Regions from separate parts of the Streptosporangium oxazolinicum genome, predicted to be linked through region 3. Evidence: riboswitches for the same ligand, from Rfam matches in the RefSeq annotation. Region 3 holds a riboswitch; each other region holds the start of a gene.
The links. Region 3 has a riboswitch for cobalamin ahead of cobN (cobaltochelatase subunit CobN). Riboswitches for the same ligand answer to the same signal wherever they lie in the genome.
Positions count from the first base shown of each region.

Region 1: linked by a shared signal. The riboswitch ahead of ABD817_RS27190 (CbtB domain-containing protein) and the one ahead of cobN (cobaltochelatase subunit CobN) in region 3 are both predicted to bind cobalamin.
Region 2: linked by a shared signal. The riboswitch ahead of bluB (5,6-dimethylbenzimidazole synthase) and the one ahead of cobN (cobaltochelatase subunit CobN) in region 3 are both predicted to bind cobalamin.
Region 4: linked by a shared signal. The riboswitch ahead of ABD817_RS36530 (ABC transporter substrate-binding protein) and the one ahead of cobN (cobaltochelatase subunit CobN) in region 3 are both predicted to bind cobalamin.

Region 1 is NZ_BAABAQ010000011.1:205,278-209,307, forward strand. Features, by position in the region: gene ABD817_RS27180 (acyltransferase family protein) at 1-550, shown strand, start outside; gene dop (depupylase/deamidase Dop) at 638-2,155, shown strand; adenosylcobalamin (AdoCbl) riboswitch at 2,274-2,407, shown strand; gene ABD817_RS27190 (CbtB domain-containing protein) at 2,425-2,619, shown strand; gene ABD817_RS27195 (CbtA family protein) at 2,627-3,367, shown strand; gene ABD817_RS27200 (histidine phosphatase family protein) at 3,364-3,927, shown strand; gene ABD817_RS27205 (magnesium chelatase subunit D family protein) at 3,978-4,030, shown strand, end outside.
Region 2 is NZ_BAABAQ010000017.1:153,641-157,670, forward strand. Features, by position in the region: gene ABD817_RS35060 (prolyl oligopeptidase family serine peptidase) at 1-1,612, shown strand, start outside; cobalamin riboswitch at 1,650-1,845, shown strand; gene bluB (5,6-dimethylbenzimidazole synthase) at 1,878-2,498, shown strand; gene ABD817_RS35070 (poly-gamma-glutamate hydrolase family protein) at 2,777-3,556, shown strand; gene ABD817_RS35075 (response regulator transcription factor) at 3,575-4,030, opposite strand, start outside.
Region 3 is NZ_BAABAQ010000007.1:303,893-307,922, reverse strand. Features, by position in the region: gene cobN (cobaltochelatase subunit CobN) at 1-1,934, opposite strand, end outside; cobalamin riboswitch at 2,098-2,270, opposite strand; gene ABD817_RS20900 (precorrin-3B synthase) at 2,317-3,852, shown strand; gene ABD817_RS20895 (precorrin-8X methylmutase) at 3,849-4,030, shown strand, end outside.
Region 4 is NZ_BAABAQ010000019.1:114,026-118,055, forward strand. Features, by position in the region: gene ABD817_RS36525 (FecCD family ABC transporter permease) at 1-914, opposite strand, end outside; gene ABD817_RS36530 (ABC transporter substrate-binding protein) at 959-1,954, opposite strand; cobalamin riboswitch at 2,086-2,284, opposite strand; gene ABD817_RS36535 (MFS transporter) at 2,298-3,575, opposite strand; gene ABD817_RS36540 (LysR family transcriptional regulator) at 3,648-4,030, shown strand, end outside.

The DNA.
Region 1 (4,030 bases), on a different contig from region 3:
GTACGCGGCGTACTTCGTCGGCGGCATGGCGTTCTTCCTGATGACGAGATTCGGCCCCAGGCTCGTCCTGTGGTGCCTGGCCGGGATCAGCGGCGGCCTGGCCGTCAGCGCGGCGATCGACCGGGTGGCCGGGCGCGTCGAGAACGTCGGCTACGCCGCGATGCCGGTGCCCGAGTGGGCCGTGGTCGCCACGGTGATCGGTTTCTACGCGCTCATGGCGATGGTGGCGCTGGGCTGGCTGGGGTGGCTGCGCTGGCGCGGCCTGGTCGTCCTGGGGGCGCTCACCTACCCGCTCTACCTGTTCCACACCCCGGCCGCGGTCCTGATCGTCCCCGCCCTGCGGGACACGCTGCCGCCCCCGCTGACCGCCCTGGTCACCCTGCTGGCCGCGATGGCGTTCTCCTACCTGGTGTACCGGGTGGCCGAGCGCCCGCTTCAGGAGTTCGTCAAATCCAGGAGGCGTGGAAGGGCCGAATCCCCGTCTCCGTCACAGCTCCCCGCGCTCTCCCCGTTTCCCCTCGCAACGGGCGAAAAGGCTTCGGTGCCATAACTGTCCGACCACCGGGCATAGTGAAGGGTCTAGGGTCGGGAATAGATACCACGGAGAGAAACAGTCCCTGACGAACAGAGGGTGCGCATGACGGTACGGCGGGTGATGGGCATCGAGACCGAATACGGCATCTCCGTGCCCGGACAGCCGGGGGCCAACGCGATGGTGACCTCCTCTCAGGTCGTGAACGCCTACCTGGCGGCCTCGGCCGCCAGGGTACGGCGCGCGCGATGGGACTTCGAGGAGGAGAACCCGCTGCGGGACGCACGGGGGTTCGACCTCGCGCGGGAGGTGGCCGACCAGAGCCAGCTGACCGACGAGGACCTCGGCCTGGCGAACGTGATCCTCACCAACGGGGCCCGGCTGTACGTGGACCACGCCCATCCCGAATACTCCACGCCCGAGTGCACCAATCCTCGGGCGGCGGTGATCTGGGACAAGGCGGGCGAGCGGGTGATGCACGACGCGGCGGTCCGCGCCTCGGCGATGCCGGCCAACGCCCCGATCCAGCTCTACAAGAACAACACCGACAACAAGGGCGCCTCCTACGGCTGCCACGAGAACTACCTGATGCGCCGGGCCACCTCGTTCGCCGACATCGTCAGGCACCTGACGCCGTTCTTCGTCTCCCGGCAGGTCGTCACCGGCGCGGGCAAGGTCGGCATCGGCCAGGACTCCCGGGGCGAGGGCTTCCAGATCAGCCAGCGGGCCGACTTCTTCGAGGTCGAGGTGGGCCTGGAGACGACGCTCAAGCGGCCGATCATCAACACCCGGGACGAGCCGCACGCCGACCCGGAGAAATACCGCCGCCTGCACGTCATCATCGGCGACGCCAACATGTCGGAGATCTCGACCTACCTGAAGCTGGGATCCACCGCGCTCGTCCTGGCCATGATCGAGGACGGTTACTTCACCCGCGACCTCGCGGTGGACAACCCCGTCCAGGCCCTGCGCGCGGTCTCGCACGACCCCACGCTCAAGTACGAGATCGCCATGCGCGACGGCCGCAGGCTGACGGCCGTGCAGCTCCAAATGGAATACCTGGAGCTCGCGCGCAAGTACGCCGAGGAGCGCAGCGCCAACGGCCTGGACGAGCCCACCAAGGACATCCTGGAGCGCTGGGAGTCGGTCCTCACCCGCCTGGCGGAAGACCCGATGCAGCTGTCCGGGGAGCTCGACTGGGTGGCCAAGCTGGAGCTCCTGGAGGGTTACCGCACCCGTGACGGCCTTCCCTGGTCGCACCCGCGCCTGCAACTCGTCGATCTCCAGTACTCCGACATCCGTCCCGAGCGGGGGCTCTACAACCGGCTGGTGGCCCGGGGCCGCATGCAGCGCCTGGTCACCGAGGAAGAGGTCCAGCGGGCCATCGAGGTGCCGCCCAGCGACACCCGTGCCTACTTCCGCGGCCGTTGCCTGAGCCAGTACAGCGAGTCGGTGGCCGCGGCCTCCTGGGACTCGGTCATCTTCGACATCCCCGGCCGCGAGTCGCTGCAGCGCGTCCCCACCCTTGAGCCGCTGCGCGGCACCAAGGCCCACGTGGGCGAGCTGTTCGACCGCTGCCGTACCGCCGCGGAGCTGGTGACGGCGCTGACCGGCGAGCAGTGACCGCCTGAGAGGGGGGAGGCGGCCCGGCCGGGCAGCCTCCCCCCTCGGCGTACCCGGGCTCGCCGGATCCCCGCGAACCGGACAGCCGGATTGACGGGGGACGGAGAACCGGGGTACGTTCCGGATGTTTTGTGGCGGTGCGAGGGAAATCCGGTGAGATTCCGGTGCGGTCGCGCCACTGTAACCGGCCCGCGAGGGCCGGGAGCCAGGTCACACTCGACCGCCACCGACCTACGAAAAGGGACGCGTCAATCCCGGAGGAGGTGGCCGTGAGCCAGATCTCGGCACCGCACGCCCAGCCCATCCCATGGCCCTCGCTCACCCGCTGGCTGCTCGCCGTACCGGTGCTGCTGCTCCTCGCCTACCTGGTCACCTTCGACCAGGGAGCGATCTCCCAGGCGGGAAACTACCTGCACGAACTCATGCACGACGGGCGTCACCTGCTCGGCGTGCCGTGTCACTGAGCCACAGGTGATCACCAAACTCATCGTCCGGGGCCTCGTCGTCGGACTGCTCGCAGGGCTGCTCGCGGCCGTCTTCGCCTACACCGTCGGCGAACCGCGCATCGACCAGGCCATCGCGCTGGAGGAGGCGGCCGCGGCCGCCGCCCCGGCCGAGACGCACGACGACACCGGCACCGCGGCCCACTCCCACGACGAGGAGGAGGCCCTGGTCAGCAGGGACGGGCAGCGCTTCGGGCTCTTCCTCGCCCTCGGCCTGTACGGCCTGGCGGTCGGGGGCCTGTTCTCCCTCGTCTACGCGGCCGTACGCGGGCGGGCGGGACCCCGCTCGGAACCGGTGCTCGCGGTCACCCTCGCCGCCGCCGCGTTCACCGCCGTCGTCCTCATCCCTTTCGTGAAATATCCCGCCAACCCACCGGCTGTCGGTGATCCGGAGACCATCAACCAGCGCACCGTGCTCTACCTGGTCGCCGTGGTCATCGGGATCCTCGCCGTCGCCGCCGGGGTCGCCGCCCACCGCTACGCCTCGCGGAGCGAACCGTGGGTGCGCTGGCTGTCGGCGGGCGCCGCCGTGCTGATCCCCGTCGTCGCGGCCTGGATCCTCCTGCCGGAGATCTCGGAGGTGCCCCAGGGCTTCCCCGCCGACCTCCTGTGGGACTTCAGGGTCGCCTCCATAGGGACCCAGGTGGTCTTCTGGGCCGGTGTCGGCGCGCTGTTCGCCTTCGCCGCCCGCAGGCGCGGCCCGGTGTGACGACCCCCTCGGGGGTCACCCGCCTGCTCCTGGTCTGCCACGCCTCCACCTCGGCGACGGCGCGGGCCGCGTTCCCGGGCGACGAACCGCTCGACGAACGCGGCCTGCGCCGGGCCGAGGGGATGGCGCGGGACCTCGCCCCGGGTCCCGCGGCCTGCCCGGCCGAGTTGCGCTGCGTCCAGACGGCGGCGGCACTCGGCCTGCGGGCCGAGCACGACCCGCTGCTGGCCGACTGCGACTACGGCCGCTGGAGCGGCATGACGCTCGGCGAGGTCGAGGCCGCCGAACCCGAGGCGCTCGCGTCCTGGCTCGGCGACCCCGGCGCGGCGCCCCACGGCGGGGAACCGGTCACCGCGCTCCTCGCCAGGGTGTCCGGCTGGCTCGCCGCCCGCGCCCCCGGCAGGGCCGTCGCGGTCACCCACCCGGCGATCATCCGCGCCGCGGTCGTCCACGCCCTCGGCGCCCCCGCCCAGGCGTTCTGGCGCGTCGACGTCGCGCCACTGGCCCAGGTGAGGCTCACCGGGCGCGGCGGGCGCTGGCGGCTCAGCTACTCCCCCTGACGGCTCCACCGACGTGACGGCCCGACGACTTGACGAAGGAGATCCCGAAGGTGCGTGACTCCCGCTATCCCTTCACCGCGATCGTGGGGCTGGAGGACCTGAA
Region 2 (4,030 bases), on a different contig from region 3:
CCAGCTGTCCAGGAGCGGGGACGAGCGGTCGGAACTGCGGGTCATGGACGTCGTCACCCGCCGGGTGGTGGACGGCCCGATCGACCGCTGCCGGTACGCGCCCGTGGCGTGGCTGCCCGACGGGAAGGCGTTCTTCTACGTCCGCTCCCGCCAGGTCCGCCTGCACCGGCTCGGCACCCCCGCCGAGGACGACGCCGTGATCATGGGTGAGGAGCGCTCGTACGGCCTGGGGATCAGTTACAACGGGCGCTGGCTCACGGTCTCGGCGATGGCGGGCGACGGCAACGACCTCTGGCTGGCCGACCTGTCGTCCTCCTCCCCCGAGCGCCCCGACCTGCGGGTGGTCCAGCGGGCGGCGGGCGCGATGACGGTGCCCGCGGTCGGCCGCGACGGGCGCCTGTACCTGCTCACCACCCTGGACGCGCCACGGGGACGGCTGTGCGTGGCCGACCCGGCGCGGCCGGGCCCCGAGCACTGGATCGACCTGGTCGGCGAGGACCCCGAGGCGGTGATCGGGGAGTTCGCGATCGCCGGGCAGGCGCTGCTCGTGAGCCGGACCCGGCACGCGGTCAGCGAGATCGGCGTCCACGACCTGACGACCGGGAGGCGGCGCGGCCCGGTGCCGCTGCCCGGCCTCGGTTCGGCGGGAGGGATGACCACCCGCCCCGAGGGCGGCCACGAGGTCTGGTTCACCTACACCGACAGCGTCACGCCCGCGGGGGTGTACCGCTACGACACGCGCACCGGTCGGACGTCGCTGTGGAGCGCCGCGCCCGGCGCCGTGGAGGTCCCCGAGCTTGAGGTCCGCCAGGTGGTCTGCGCCTCCGCGGACGGCACCCCGGTGCGGATGGTCGTGCTGGCCCGCCCCGGTTCGGGCCCCAGGCCCACGATCCTGTACGGCTACGGCGGGTTCGGGCTCTCGCTCACGCCGTCGTACTCCAGCTACGTCCTGCCCTGGGTCGAGGCGGGCGGGGTCTTCGCCCTGGCCCAGTTGCGCGGCGGCGGCGAGGAGGGCGCGGACTGGCATCGCGACGGCATGCTGGAGCGCAAGCAGAACGTCTTCGACGACTTCGCGGCGGCGGCCGAGAAGCTCGTCGCGGACGGCTGGACCACCCCCGAGCGGCTGGGCGCGTGCGGCGAGTCGAACGGCGGGCTGCTGGTCGGCGCCGCGCTGACGCAGCGCCCCGACCTGTTCGCCGCCGTCGTCTGCTCGGCGCCGCTGCTCGACATGGTCAGGTACGAGCGGTCGGGGCTCGGCCCGGCGTGGCGTTCCGAGTACGGTTCGGCCGAGGACCCCGAGCAGCTGGGCTGGCTGCTGGGCTACTCCCCCTACCACCGGGTCACCGACGGCGTCGACTACCCGGCGACGCTGCTGACCACGTTCGGCGGTGACTCCCGCGTCGACCCCATGCACGCGCGCAAGATGTGCGCGGCGCTGCAGGCGGCGACGTCGGGCTCGCGGCCGATCCTGCTGCGCCACGAGGGCGGCGTCGGCCACGGCTCCCGCTCGGCGGGCCGCGCCGTCGGCCTCGCCGCCGACATGCTCGCCTTCCTCGCCGCCCACACCGGCCTGGACACCAGCCTGGACACCGGCACCCGAACGGCCCGGTGACACGATCCCGGCGGGAATCGGCTACCGTGTCGAGCGGCGAACTGTTGTGAGGTGCTCCGCTCCGGCGGGGAGAATCGGGAAGCCGGTGTGATTCCGGCACGGGCCCGCCGCGGTGACCGGGAAGTCCCCACCCACGCGCGTACGCGCGGCCACTGGTCCGGCACGGACTGGGAAGGCGGGTGGCCAGGCGTCGATCCGGAAGTCCGAAGACCGGCCTCGCGCTCACAGCCCCGGCACGGGGCATGTACACAGCGGGAGCCTGCCCATGGACAACCGGCTTTACGACGTCATCCACCGCCGCCGCGACGTGCGCGCGCAGTTCACCGGCGCGCCCATCCCCGACGAGGTCCTGCACCGCGTCCTGTCGGCGGCCCACGCCGCGCCCAGCGTCGGCCTCTCCCAGCCCTGGGACTTCGTCGTGGTACGCGACGCCGCCATCCGGGAGACCTTCCACGAACACGTTCACCGCGAGCGGGAGGTCTTCGCCGCGACCCTCGACGCCTCCGCCGCGCGGCGATTCGCCCGAATCAAGATCGACGGTGTGCTGGAGTCGACGCTGTCGATCGTGGTCACCTACGACCGGGACCGGGGCGGCCCCGCCGTCCTCGGCCGCCACGCCATCGCCGACGCGGGCCTGTACTCGGTGTGCCTGGCCATCCAGAACCTCTGGCTGGCCGCGACCGCCGAGGACCTCGGCGTCGGCTGGGTGTCGTTCTACCGCGAGCCCTTCCTCGCCGGCCTCCTCGGCATCCCGGCCGGGATCCGCCCTGTCGCCTGGTTGTGCCTCGGCCCGGTCACCCACCTGGAGACCACGCCCGACCTCGAACGGCACGGCTGGCGTCACCGGCGCCCGCTGGGCGACGTCGTCCACCACGACCGCTGGTGACCGGCGCCCCGGCGAGGTCGGGACGGTCGTCCGGAGCCGGTCTCCGGCGAACGCCGTGACGTCTTCGCGCCCGCACGGCGGACCGTCACCCCCCGCTCTCGGCCCCGCCGCCCAATCCGACCTTCAGGTGAGCGCGGCCCGTTTCCGCTTCCGGCGGCGAGGCCCAAAGGTGGCCCGCCGTCCATCGGCATCGAAACGACGGCGATGTGTCAGTGACACTTGAATGCCGGATCCTCCCGGGAAATGCTCGCGGTGACGGACCTCACGAGGAGATGATCGTGAAGAGCGATTCCATTCGCCGATGTCTTCCAGCGACGCTCGGGGTGATCGCGCTGGGCGCGAGCATGGTCCTCCCGGCCACCGCCCACGGCGCGGCGCGGACCGCACCGGGGGCGGCGGTCGCCGGGGTGAGCCGGATTCCCTTCGGCGTCGCGTCCGACACGTACGACGGGTACGCCCAGCTCGCGGCCCACGAGAGCGAGGGAAGCGACTATCGGCGTGTCCAGCGGTTCCCCGCCAGGGCCAGGGTGGCGCATATCGCGATCCACGGAGGGGGCATCGAGGCACCCACGACCCAGCTCGCGAGCCACTCCGCGAGCTCCCGAGGCTTCGCCTACTACTCGTTCGAGGGCATCAAGAAATCCGGCAACGGTGACCTGCACATCACCTCCGGCCGGTTCGACGAACCCAGGGCGCTCAAGTTGGTGGCGCGGGTCGACTACACCGTCTCCTGGCACGGCGCGTCCGGCGCCAGGCCGACGACCTACGTCGGCGGTCGCGACGTGGCGCTGATCCGCAGGGTCACCGCGGAGCTGCGCGCCGCGGGGTTCACGGTCGCGAAGTTCGTACCGGCCGAGATCGCGGGAAGGAGCCCGAGCAACATCGCCAACAAGAACCGCAGGGGCAAGGGGGTGCAGCTTGAGATCAGCAGCGGCCAGCGAGAGCGGTTCTTCGCGGGCGGGAGGCTGAACCGTTCCTGGATCGAGAACCCGGCCAACCGCACCGGCGCGTTCTACCGATACACCGCCGCGGTCAATCGCGCCCTGGCCGGACTCTGACGCGGACGGGGCGGGCGGTCAGTTGAGCGAGCGGTAGCGGTTCAGGCCCAGGCTGGTCAGGTCGTCGGACCACAGCCAGCCCGCCTCCCTGGCGATCCTGACCGCCTCGACGCGCGTACGGGCGTCGACCTTGGTGAGGATCCGCGCCAGGTAGTTGCGTACCGTGCCGCCGGACAGGCAGAGACGGTCGGCGATCTCGCCGACCGGCGCCCCCTCGGCCGCGGCCTGCAGGACCTCCAGCTCGCGTGCGGTGAGCGGGTTCCTCTTCGCGTTGAGGGCGGCGACGGCCAGCTCGGGGTCGACGACCCGCTCACCGGCGGCCACCCGGCGTACGCAGCCCGCGAGCTGGCCCGCCGGAGCGTCCTTGACGACGAAGCCGCGCGCCCCGGCGTCCAGCGCCCGGCACAGCGCGGCCGGGGTCGCGAGCCCGGTCAGGATCACCGTCCCGCACTCGGGAAACCGGCGGTGCAACTC
Region 3 (4,030 bases):
TCGATGTGCAGCAGGAAGTCGTCGAACTCGGCGTCGTGCGGGCGGTCGGCGACGCCGAGGTCGTGGTCGAGCCTGGCGGCCTGGATGAGCGTCCAGATCTGGGCGCGGATCGCGGGCAGCTTGGCCGGGTCCATCGCCGCGATGGAGGCGTGCTCGTCGAGGAGCTGCTCCAGCCTGGCCATGTCCCCGTAGCTGTCGGCGCGGGCCATCGGCGGGACGAGGTGGTCGACCAGGGTGGCGTGGGCGCGGCGCTTGGCCTGGGTGCCCTCGCCGGGGTCGTTGACGAGGAACGGGTAGATGAGCGGCAGGTCGCCGAGCGCGGCGTCCGGGCCGCAGGAGGCCGACAGGCCCGCGGACTTGCCGGGCAGCCATTCCAGGTTGCCGTGCTTGCCCACGTGGACCACGGCGTGCGCGCCGAAGCCGTCGGCCAGCCAGCGGTAGGCGGCCAGGTAGTGGTGACTGGGCGGCAGGTCGGGGTCGTGGTAGATCGCGATGGGGTTCTCGCCGAAGCCGCGCGGCGGCTGCACCATCACCGTCACGTTGCCGGAGCGCAGCGCGGCCAGCACGATCTCGCCCTCCGGGTCGCGCGACCTGTCCACGAACAGCTCGCCGGGCGCCGGGCCCCAGTGCTCCTCCATCCGGGCGCGCAGGTCCGCAGGAAGGGTGGCGTACCACTCGGCGTACCGGCTCGCCGCGATGCGCACCGGATTCCCGGCGAGTTGCTCCTCGGTGAGCCAGTCCTGGTCCTGCCCGCCCGCGGCGATCAGCGCGTGGATGAGCGCGTCGCCGTCCTGCGCGGTCACCCCGGGCAGCTCGTCCTCGGCGCCGATGTCGTACCCGCGCTCGCGGAGCGCGGCCAGCAGTCGCACCAGGCTGGCCGGGGTGTCCAGGCCGACGGCGTTGCCGATGCGGGCGTGCTTGGTGGGGTAGGCCGACAGCATCAGCACCAGCCGCCGCTCTGCGGGCGGGATGTGCCGCAGCGCGGCGTGGCGCACCGCGATACCCGCCACCCGCGAGGCCCGCTCGGGGTCGGCCACGTAGACGGTGAGCCCGTCCTCGTCGATCTCCTTGAAGGAGAACGGCACCGTGATGATCCGCCCGTCGAACTCGGGGATCGCCACCTGGGTGGCGGCGTCCAGCGGGGACAGGCCGTCGTCGTTCTCCTCCCAGGAGGCCCGGCTGCTCGTCAGGCACAGGCCCTGCAGGATCGGCACGTCCAGCTCGGCGAGCGCGCCGACGTCCCACGCCTCGTCGTCCCCGCCCGCCGACGCGGTCGCCGGGCGGGTGCCGCCCGCGGCGAGCACGGTCACCACCAGCGCGTCCACCGTACGCAGGACCTCCAGCAGGCCGGACTCGGCGGTGCGCAGGGAGGCGCAGTACACCGGCAGCGCCCGCGCCCCCGCGTCCTCGATCGCCGAGCAGAGCGCCTCGACGAAGGCGGTGTTCCCCGCCACGTGGTGGGCCCGGTAGTAGAGCACCCCGACGACGGGGCCGTCCTGGTCGCGGGCCTCGCGCTCCAGCGTCCCCCAGGTGGGGGTGGGCTCGGGCGCGGCGAACCCGTGGCCGGTGAGCAGCAGCGTGTCGGACAGGAAGTGGTGCAGCTCGGTCAGGTTGGCCGGGCCGCCGTGGGCGAGGTAGGCGTGCGCCTCGGCGCAGACCCCGCCGGGCACGGTGGACAGCTCCATCAGCTCGGCGTCCGGCGCCTGCTCGCCGCCGAGGACGACGACGGGCCTGGGTCCGGCGAGCAGGGCGTCCAGGCCCTCCTCCCAGGCGCGGCGCCCGCCGAGCAGGCGGACCACGACCAGGTCGACGTCCTCCAGCAGCGGCGGGAGGTCGGTGGCGGCGAGCCTGGCGGGGTTGCCGAGGCGGTAGCCGGAGCCGCTCGCGCGGGCGCTCAGCAGGTCGGTGTCGGAGGTCGAGAGCAGGAGGATCACGCGCCACACTCCAGGAGAGGCAGGGCGGTACGGCCCAGGGGTGCCACGGCGTGGCGGGGAAACGGCGATGCCACGATGTGACGGGGGAACCGCGATGTCGCGGTACGGCGGGGGAACGGCGAAAAGCGCACGGAGCTTCCTCCCTCGGGGTCCTCGCCCCGGGTCGTCGTCGGCCGCGACGGCTGGAGTCTCCTGGCTCCCGGATCGGTGCTCACCCCGGCCTTCCCGTCCGTCGTCGGACAGTGGCCCGGGTGGGGTTCGCTCCCCGGTTACAGTGGCGGGACCGCGCCGGAATCACACCGGCTTCCTCCCTTTGCCGTCGCCACCGATGACACTACGGCAGTCCGGTTCGATGCAAGAAACTGGCGTTAACATCCTCTGAGTGTCCATTGCCGACTTTTCCGGACGATCACGACTCGACGCGTGTCCCGGGGCTCTCCAGGTCCACGCCGCCGCGGACGGCGGCCTGGCCCGCGTCCGCGTGCCCGGAGGCCGCCTCACCCCCTCCCAGCTGCGCGAGCTCGCCGACGCCGCCTCCGCGTACGGCGGCGGTGTCATCGAGCTGACCTCCCGCGCGAACGTCCAGGTGCGCGGCCTCGGCCCGGAGAATCCGGACGGCGGTGCGGGCGGCGGGTTCGCCGCCCGGATGGCGGGGGCGGGCCTGCTGCCCTCGGCGACGCACGAGCGGATCCGCAACATCCTCGCCTCCCCGCTGACCGGGCTGACCGGGCTCGCGGAGCTGACCGGGCTCGTGGGGCGTGCCGGGCCGACCGATGCGTACGGTCCGGGCGGTGCGGAGCACCGGGGTCATCCGGGCCGTCCGGGCGGCGGCCCGATCGTCGACGTCACCCCGCTCATCGGCGAGCTGGACCGGCGGCTGTGCGCCCGGCCCGCCCTCGCCGCCCTGCCGGGGCGGTTCATGTTCGCCCTCGACGACGGCCGGGGGGACGTGGCCGGTCTGGGGGCGGACGCCGGGATCCTGCCGACGGGGCCGGACGAGGTCGCGCTGATCCTCGCCGGAACCGACACCGGTCTGCGCGTCCCGCTGGACGGAGCCGTGACCGCCCTGCTCGCCGCCGCCGGGGCGTTCCTCGACGAGCTGACCACCCGGGACGTCACCGCCTGGCGGATCGCCGAACTCCCCGACGGCCCCTCCCTGATCGCCGCCCGCGTGCGAACCGCCCTGGGGATCCCCGGCACGGCCCCCTTCGAACCGGTGAGCCTCCGGGTCGTGACGCTCGGCCCTGTCGGGGTCATCGGGAGCGCGGGCATGACCGAACCCGGAGTCGAAGTCGGTGTCGAGGGAGGCGAGGGAGGAGACGCGCGGGTCGCGCTCGGGGTGGCGGTCCCGCTGGGGCGGTTGACCTCCGCGTCGGCCCGGCTGCTCGCGGACGTCGCCTCCGGCGGGGAGATCCGGCTCACGCCGTGGCGGGGCGTGGTCCTGCCCGGCCTGGAGCGCGCCGAGGTCGCGGGCACGGCGGCCCGGCTGGAGGCCGCCGGGCTGGTCGTCGACCCCGCCTCCCTGTGGGTCGGCGTGACGGCCTGCACCGGCCGCCCCGGCTGCGCCAAGTCCCTGGCCGACGTCCAGGCCGACGCGGCCACCGCCATCGGCCTGACCCCGCCGCCGTCCCTGCCACCACCATCCGTGGCCCTGCCATCCACGGTCCCTCCGTCCGGAAGCGACTCTTCCGGAAGCGGGCCGCCGGTGGCCCCGCCGTCCGGGAGCGGGCCGGGCACCGATACGCTCCCCGTGCACTGGGCGGGCTGCGCCAGGCGCTGCGGTCGCCCGAGGGGGCGGGTCGCGGACGTGGTCGCCACCGGCGACGGCTACCGCCTGGAACTGGACGGCACCGGCCTGACCTGCTCCGGCATCGAGGAGACCGCGGCCGCGGTGGCGGCCGCCAGAGGGGAACTGTGATCGACTACGTCCGCGACGGCGCGGAGATCTACCGCCGCTCCTTCGCCACCATCCGCGCGGAGGCCGACCTGGACGGCCTGCCCGCCGACGTCGCCCGGGTCGCGGTCCGCATGATCCATGCCTGCGGGATGGTCGACCTGGTGAGCGATCTGCGCTGGTCGCCCGGTGTCGTGGCCTC
Region 4 (4,030 bases), on a different contig from region 3:
GCGGCCAGGTCGGCCACGATGAGGAAGGCCGCGCCCAGCAGCGCCGTCGCCGGGAGCGCCCGGCGGTGGTCGGCGCCGATCAGCAGCCGGACGACGTGTGGCATGATCAGCCCTACGAAGCCGATGGTCCCGCTGACCGCGACGATCGTGCCGATCATCATGGCGACCAGCACGAACAGTGCCGCCCGGAAGCGGTGCACGTCCAGCCCGAGCGAGGCGGCGGCCTCCTCCCCGGCCAGCAGCAGGTTCAGCGGCCGAGACACCCCGACCAGCGCGACGGTCCCGGCCAGGACGGCCACCGCCGGGATCCACACCATCGTCCAGGTGGTCCCGGCCAGGCCGCCCAGCATCCAGCGCACCGCCGCCTGCGTCTTGTGCGGGTCGTTGGAGGTCACCACCAGGAAGCCGGCCACGGCCGAGAGCACCTCGGCCGTCGCCACCCCGGCCAGCACCAGCCGCACCGTCGTCATGCGCCCGCCCGAGCGGGCCAGGAAGTAGACCGCCACCAACGCGGCCAGCGCGCCGAGGAAGGCCGCGATCGGCAGGCTGAACGCGCCGAACACGCTCAGGCCGAACACCACCACGGTGACCGCTCCGACGCTGGCGCCGGAGGAGACCCCCAGCAGCATCGGGTCGGCCAGCGGGTTGCGTACCAGCGCTTGCAGGGCCATGCCGCAGACCGACAGGCCCGCGCCGATCGCCCCCGCCAGGACGACCCTCGGCAGCCGTACGTCCAGCACGATGGTCTCCCGCACGGGTGTCCAGCTCGGTTCGGCCAGGGCGGGATGCAGGTGATGGAGCAGGATGCCCCACACCTGCCCGGCCGGCAGGGCCACCGACCCGGCCGCGACGGCCGCGGTGACCGCTCCGCCGACCAGGAGCACGAGCAGGCCGATCACGACCGGGTACGGCATCCCCGGGCGCCGCGCCAACGGCACGGCGCCCGCGACCGGTTCGCTCACTTGAACCGGTCGGCGTGCAGCTGCCGGGCCAGCGCCTCGACGGCCCCCGGCGCCCGCACGCCGAGCACCACCGACGACAATGGCAGCACCGCGAACCGCTTGTCCTTGATGGCCGGTACGTCCTTCAGCGCCGGGTTGGCCAGCAGGAACCTCTCCTTGTCGGCCACCGGCTGGTCGCCGTAGTCGTAGATGACGATCCAGTCGGGCGCGCGCTCGGCGACCTGCTCGAACGACACGTCGCCCCACACCTTGTCGACGTCGGCGAACACGTTCTGTGCCCCGGCCAGCTTGATGATCTCGTTGCCGACGCCCTTGCCTCCGGCGGTGAAGGCGGTCTTGTCGCCGCTGTCGTAGACGAACAGCTTGACCGGGGTGGCGTCGGCGAGCTTGGACTTCACCCCGTCGAGGGTCGCCCGCAATGTGGTGATCAGCGGTTCGGCCCGGTCGGAGACGCCGAAGATCTTCGCGACGTTGCGGATCTCGGTGTCCATCAGGTCCACCGACACCGCGCCTTCGGCGCACTCCTCGACGTTCAGGTACGTCTTGATGCCGGCTTTCCCCAGGGCGTCGCGGCTGCGGCCCTCCTTCTCGTCGAAGGTGCTGGCGAAGCCGCCGTAGACGAAGTCGGGTTCCTCGGCCAGGAGCGCCTCGTAGGCCGGGTACTCCTTCGAGACGACCTTGATGGCGTCGTAGGCCGCCTTGTACTCGGGCAGCACCTTGTCGTCGAGGTAGGCGGTGCCGATCATCGACTTCTCCAGGCCGAGCGCCAGCATCACCTCGGTGGCGTGCTGGTTCATGGATATCGCCCGCCGCGGCGGCCGCTCGTACGTGCTCGTCACGCCGCAGTTGTCGAGGGTGACCGGGAAGCCCGCGGGCGCGGAGGCCGCCGGAGCGGGGGCCGGGACGTTCTCAGCCGGGGCACCGCCACAGGCGGCCAGCACCGCGGATACCAGGAGGGCGAGCAGGAGGGAGGTGGGGCGTCTGCCCGTCATGGAGTGTTCCTCTCACGGAATCTGCACAACGGGGCGGATCTGAAAGAGGGAACACCACAGGGCTTCTCGGCGCGGCCACCGGCTCGACGGGCACGAGAGCCCACTCCTCTCCGGGGAAATCCGCCCCAGTTCATCGAGGAGGCGACCGCGTGAGTCTCCTGGCTCTCGGGTCGAGGCTCGTCCCGGCCTTCCCACCCGTCATCCGGGCAGTGGCTTCTTCGGGATTCGCTCGCCGATCACAGTGGCGGGACCGCGCCGGATTCACACCGGCTTCCTCAGTCCGCGCTCGCCTACGCCGACCATGCTCGCACACCACTCATCAACGACAAAGCGCACACCCCGGTCAGATCCGGTGCGGCTCCCCGCGTTCGACGTCGGGGCCGATCGCGGCGGGCGCCGTCCCCGGAGTCGTCAGGCGGCGAGGGCCCGGCGCCCCGCGAGCAACATGATCACCGGCGACTATCCTGGGCGACCGGCGTGAGAGCAGGTATCCCGTCAGCGCGGCGAGCAGGCCGGCCAGTCCCGCCGCCGCGAAGCCGCCCGCCGGCACGGACGCGTCGATCGCCGCCCCCACGACCGGAGAGCCGAGCGCGAACCCCGCGCTCGCCGCCGAGGACTGCAGGCCGGTCGCCTCACCACGCACACCGGCCGGCGCCAACCGGCTCACCGCGTCGGAGACCGTGGAAAGGGTCGGCGCGGTGAGCAGACCGGCACCGACGACGGCCACACACAGCCAGGGCCAGTCACGGGCGAGTCCGGCCGGAATCGTCACCAGCCCGAGCAGGCCGAGCAGCAGCCAGGTGGGCATCGGCCGGGGCAGCGCTCCGTACACCAGGCCGCCCACGATGGACGTCACCCCGAACACGGCGACGACCACGGCCGCCCACGAGACCTGACCGGCTTCTCGAAGGGTCGCGACGATGGCCAGGTCGACGCCGCTGAGCAGCATCGCGACGCCGAACCCCATCGTCAGGACAGCGACCATGCGCGCTCCCAGCCACTGCCTGCGCCGGGGCCGGTCCGCCGCCTCGCCGTCCGCCTCGTCCTCGGCCCGCAGCGGCGGGTTGAGCAGGGCGATCCCCGCCCCGCCGACGACGATCGCGGTGCCCACTCCCCATGCCACCACGCCGGGAGACACCTTCGCCGCGCACAAGATCACCACCGGCGGCCCCACCAGGTACGACAGCTCGCCCACCACCGACTCCAGCGCGAACGCCGCCCGCCGCCGCCCCGCCGTCGTCATCGCGGCGATCGCCTGCCTGGTGACCGATTGGATCGGCACCATCAGCAGACCGGCGGCGAAGGAGACACCCAGCAAGATCACGTACGGCAGCACGGGCACGGCCAGCCAGAACACGAGCTGCGGCACGACAGTGGCCGACAACACGGTACGCAGGCCCCGCCGGTCGATCATCCGGCCCAGCAGCGGCCCGCCCAGCGCGACACCGGCGGTGAGCGCCGCCACCACGGCCCCGGCCGCCGCGTAACTCATGTCGAGGGCGACGACGACGTACATCGTCAACGCCATCGCGTCCGCCGTGATCGCGGCACGGGCGAGCAGCGAGATGGCCAGCAGCGGCGTCATCCCCGGCACCGCGAGCACCTGTCGAAATCCGATCACCGTTTTGACGCTAGATCCTGTGGAATGCCATAGGAAGCCGTCAGTTCATTGGACCAGCCATAATGAATTCTTATGGCACGTGATCTCGACACCGCACTGCTGCGGTCGTTCGTCACCGCCGTGCGAGCGGGCAGCATCAGCCGTGCGGCGTCGGCACTCGGCCGTACCCAGCCCGCGCTCAGCCAGCAGTTGCGCAAGCTTGAGAGGGCCGTCGGCAGCCCACTGCTGTACCGGGCGCCGTCCGGCGTCTCGCCGACCCGCGCGGGTGAGGAACTGCTGCCCTACGCCGAGCGCATTCTCGCGCTGTCGGCACAGGCACTCGCCGAGACGGGACGTGCGCTCACCGGGCACTGCGGGGTGGGACTCCTCGAGGATCTCGCCGCCTCCCGCCTTTCCCAGGCACTCGCCGACCTCGCGCGGCTGCACCCCGGCGCGACGCTGGAGGTGCTCAGCCT